2 regions of the Idiomarina sp. OXR-189 genome follow, and region 2 is predicted to be linked to the other one. Evidence: predicted binding sites of a transcription regulator. Region 2 holds the regulator's gene; the other holds the start of a gene.
The links. Region 2 encodes NrdR, which represses ribonucleotide reductase genes. Its sites were predicted from a motif close to AAACACNANATNTNGTGTTT; they were not measured.
Positions count from the first base shown of each region.

Region 1: nrdA (class 1a ribonucleoside-diphosphate reductase subunit alpha) is a predicted target of NrdR. The motif match lies at 1,129-1,148, and genes of this name have one in related genera.

Region 1 covers NZ_CP139706.1:1,433,193-1,435,596, reverse strand. Annotated here, with positions in the region: gene nrdA (class 1a ribonucleoside-diphosphate reductase subunit alpha) at 1-1,051, opposite strand, end outside; gene UM402_RS07095 (HAD family hydrolase) at 1,322-2,008, opposite strand; gene ubiG (bifunctional 2-polyprenyl-6-hydroxyphenol methylase/3-demethylubiquinol 3-O-methyltransferase UbiG) at 2,012-2,404, opposite strand, start outside.
Region 2 covers NZ_CP139706.1:1,858,655-1,861,058, reverse strand. Annotated here, with positions in the region: gene glyA (serine hydroxymethyltransferase) at 1-1,097, shown strand, start outside; gene nrdR (transcriptional regulator NrdR) at 1,149-1,598, shown strand; gene ribD (bifunctional diaminohydroxyphosphoribosylaminopyrimidine deaminase/5-amino-6-(5-phosphoribosylamino)uracil reductase RibD) at 1,591-2,404, shown strand, end outside.

The DNA.
Region 1 (2,404 bases), 430 kb from region 2:
CGTCTTTAACTAAGCGCTGATACATTAAGCGGTTAAATTGAACACCGTAGTCCAAATGACGAACACGGTTTTCTTCAACACCACGGTTGTTCTTAAGTACCAGCAAGCTTTCTACTTCTAAATGCCACAATGGATAGAAGAGGGTTGCCGCGCCACCACGAACACCGCCTTGCGAACAGCTTTTAACCGCAGTCTGGAAGTATTTGTAGAATGGAATACAACCGGTATGAAACGCTTCACCGTTTCGAATTGGGCTACCAAGCGCACGAATGCGACCGGCATTAATGCCAATACCAGCGCGTTGAGAAACGTATTTCACAATGGCGCTGGCGGTGGCGTTGATAGAGTCCAGGCTGTCGCCAGTTTCAATTAATACACATGAGCTGAACTGACGCGTTGGTGTACGAACGCCGGACATAATTGGCGTTGGTAGTGAAATTTTAAACTCAGACGTCGCATCATAGAAGCGCTTGATGTAATCCATGCGCGTTGCTTTTGGGTAGTTCGCGAACAAGCAGGCTGCAACTAAAATGTACAAGAACTGGGCGCTTTCATAAATATCGCCTGTCACACGGTTTTGAACCAGGTATTTATTCTCAAGCTGCTTGACCGCTGCGTATGAGAAGTTCATGTCGCGCCAGTGGTCGACAATCTCATCCATTTGGTCGAACTCAGCTTCGCTGAAGTCTTCCAGCAAGTGCTCGTCATAACGGTGCTCTGCCACCATTTTCTTGACGTGATCAAATAAACGAGGTGGCTCAAACTTTCCATAAGCGCGTTTGCGTAAATGGAAAATGGCCAAACGGGCTGCCATGTACTGATAGTCCGGAGCGTCTTCAGAGATTAAATCCGCCGCAGCTTTGATGATGGTCTCGTGGATATCTTCGGTTTTAATGCCATCATAAAACTGAATATGAGACTTAATTTCGACTTGAGAAGCGGAAACATTATGCAGACCTTCTGCTGCCCACATGATGACTCGATGGATTTTATCTAAGTTGAGCGGTTCACGTTCGCCGCTACGTTTGGTGACATACAGTTGCTCGTTCATTTTGCGCCGACTCTTAGCTTTTTGTTATAGAGATGTAGCCACAAGATATTGTGGTCATTAGTTATACAGAGTGAAATTCACACAATATCTAGTGTCTTTGGTTTTTCAGTATGCTAGGTCTTAGTCAGACTTTGATCAAGTTAAATTCTCTAGAAATACAAAAGAAAATTAGCGTTTAATTGTTGATTTTTTTCTAGCCTTTAATAGACGTGAGTTTGCGAGGACCTCGGCTTTTTATAACTTTTTTGTCTTTAAAAATGGGTTAATAGATCAAGGTTGCGGTAGCCCAATAATATTCAGCAACTCAAGCGGTGTGCTGATGCCGTAGTCGGCCTTCCAGTCAGCGGGTGAGTCGCTGTCGCTAATATACCCATAATGAGCCAGTACCGTTGTCATTGCAGCATTGCGGCCAGCCTGAATATCACGTTCAGCGTCACCCACGTAGATACAGCTTGTAGGGTTAACTCCCAGCTGTTCTGCTGCCAGCAGTAAAGGTGCAGGGTCGGGTTTTGATACACTCAAAGTGTCCCCGCAGACAACTGATTCAAAGACATCAAACTCGGGAAAGCTAGGCAGCAACTCTTGGGTCAACTGCTTAGGTTTGTTGGTAACAATGGCCACTTTTATTTGTGCTTGAATTAGAGCATTCAGTAGCGGTACAACACCTTCGTAAACATGGGTCTTAGCGGCAATGCTGTTCGAGTAGGCGTCTAAGAAAGCCTTTCTTAACTCATTTTCATGGGTTTCCAGTTCTTTTGAAAAAGCCAGTTTCAATAAGCCTCTGGAGCCATGTGAAGCAACAGGCGTATAGGTGTCTTCATGAACAGGTTCTTTCCCGTATAAAGCGCACACATTGTTGAGTGCGGCTCCAAGATCAGGGGCGGTGTTCAGCAAGGTGCCGTCAAGATCGAACAGCACGCCTTCGGGAAGCTTGGGGGTCTGTGCGAAATTCGTCATGAGCTACTTCAGAGGCTTTTGTAAAACAGTAATGTAATTCACATCGATATCGGTATTCGACAGAGTGAACCCTTTTAATGGATGGAAAATTAATCCATTAATATCAACCTCGTTAAGCCCGGCTTCATCGGTCATGCGGAAGAGCTCTGACGGCTTAATAAAACGCTGATGCTGGTGTGTGCCTTTGGGCACCCAACCAAGTATATGTTCAGCAGCCAAAATGCCCAGCAGCCAGGACTTAACGTTACGGTTTAGGGTTGAGAAAAACACCAAGCCGCCGGGTTTAACCGCTTCTGCGCATGCCTTAACTATAGAGGCAGGGTCGGGCACGTGTTCCAGCATTTCCAAACAGGTAACTGCGTCATACTGACCTTTATGGTCGGCTGCGTGATTTTC
Region 2 (2,404 bases):
AGTACGCAGAAGGCTATCCGCACAAGCGTTATTATGGTGGCTGTGAGTTTGTCGATAAAGTCGAAGACTTGGCTATTGAGCGTGCAAAAGAGTTATTCGGTGCAAAATACGCAAACGTGCAACCGCATTCTGGTTCACAAGCAAACACTGCGGCTTTTATGGCATTAATGGAAGCGGGCGATACTTTCTTAGGCATGAGCCTGGCTCACGGTGGCCACTTAACTCACGGCTCTGGTGTTAACTTCTCTGGTAAATTGTACAACGCAGTGTCTTACGGTCTGGATGAAAGCACTGGCGAAATAGACTACGCCGAAGTTGAAAAGCTGGCGCAAGAACATAAGCCGAAAGTGATTGTTGCTGGTTTCTCAGCATACTCTGGTATTGTTGACTGGAAAAAATTCCGTGAAATTGCCGATAAAGTAGACGCTTATTTAATGGTCGATATGGCGCATGTAGCGGGCTTAATTGCTGCGGGTGAATATCCAAACCCTGTGCCTTATGCGCATGTTGTTACAACGACCACGCACAAAACTCTTGCGGGTCCGCGTGGTGGCTTGATCATTTCAGGTAGTGACGATGAGAAACTGCACAAGAAGCTGAACAGTGCCGTATTCCCGGGTAACCAGGGTGGCCCTTTATGTCATGTTATTGCTGGTAAAGCGGTCGCATTCCAGGAAGCCTTACAGCCTGAATTTAAAGCGTACCAACAACAAGTGTTAAAAAATGCGAACGTAATGGTCAAAGCAATGCAGTCTCGTGGCTATAAGATTGTTTCTAACGGCACGCAGAACCATTTATTCCTGGTTGACCTAATTGACAAAGACATTACGGGTAAAGACGCCGATGCGGCTTTAGGCGATGCATTTATTACGGTTAATAAGAATGCGGTTCCGAATGATCCACGTTCACCTTTTGTGACATCTGGTTTGCGTTTAGGTACACCTGCAATTACCCGTCGTGGCTTTAAAGAAGCCGAAGCTGAGCAGGTAGCCAACTGGATTTGCGATGTTTTGGACGATATTTCTAACGAAAGCAAAATTGCAGAAGTGCGTGAACAAGTAAAAGCGTTGTGCGCTAACTTTCCGGTATACGGATAATTACGCACTGTCGTTAAACGAGTCGTAAAGCGCACTTAAAGGAGTCAGGCAATGCATTGTCCATTTTGTGGCACACAAGACACCAAGGTTATTGATTCGCGCTTAGTTGCGGATGGCGCCTCGGTGCGTCGCCGGCGTGAGTGTAATCATTGCAAGGAGCGCTTTACGACCTTTGAAACGGCTGAGCTCATTATGCCGCGGGTTATTAAAACCGATGGCTCGAGAGAACCGTTCAATGAAGATAAGCTCCGCAATGGCCTGTTAAGAGCACTCGAAAAGCGCCCAGTCAGTCTGGAGCTTATGGAACAGGCTATCAATAAAATTAAATCGAGTATCAGAGCGACCGGCGAGCGCGAAATTACCAGCAACTTCATTGGTGGGTTAGTTATGGAAAACCTTAAGCAAATCGATAAAGTGGCCTATGTCAGGTTTGCGTCTGTTTACCGTTCGTTCGAAGATATTCGAGAGTTTGGCGAAGAAATCGCTCGTCTGAATGATTAAGCCGTCACAGTTAAAAACTGATCATGAAATGATGCACCGTGCGATAGAACTCGCGCGCCGCGGTATCATGACAACACGTCCGAACCCTGCGGTTGGTTGCGTCATCAGTAAGAACGATACAATTATTGGTGAAGGCTGGCATCAGCAGGCTGGCCAACCTCATGCGGAAATTCATGCCTTAAAGCAAGCAGGTGCCGAAGCGCAAGGTGCAACCGCCTATGTGACTTTAGAGCCCTGCAGCCATATGGGGCGCACTCCGCCCTGTGCAGATGCACTGGTTGATGCGGGCGTTGCCCGAGTTGTTGTTGCCATGCACGATCCTAACCCACGAGTCAGCGGTAACGGTATCAAGCGCTTGCATGAAGCGGATATTGACGTTTTGGTGGGCGTTTTGGAAAAGTCAGCAGAACAGCTGAATCCAGGTTTCTTGTCGAGAATGCGGCATCAACGTCCGTTTGTGACCGTTAAAATGGCGTCGTCACTGGATGGGAAAACAGCGCTGTCCGATGGCCGAAGCCAGTGGATAACCGGTCCTCATGCCCGGTCTGATGTACAGTATTGGCGGGCGCAGTCAGACGCTATTCTTACTGGTGCCGATACTGTTTTGAAAGACAATCCTATGCTGACCGTTCGCGAAAGCCAGTGGCCGAAAACACGGGCCCTGCCTGAACCGTTAAAACAGCCCATACGTATTATTATCGACAGCCAAAACCGAGTGACTGATGATGCTAAAATCTTTGAATCATCCGTACCGGTATGGTTAGTCAGATGCGAGCCGGGAAAACCGAGCCGCCATGCCCATTGCC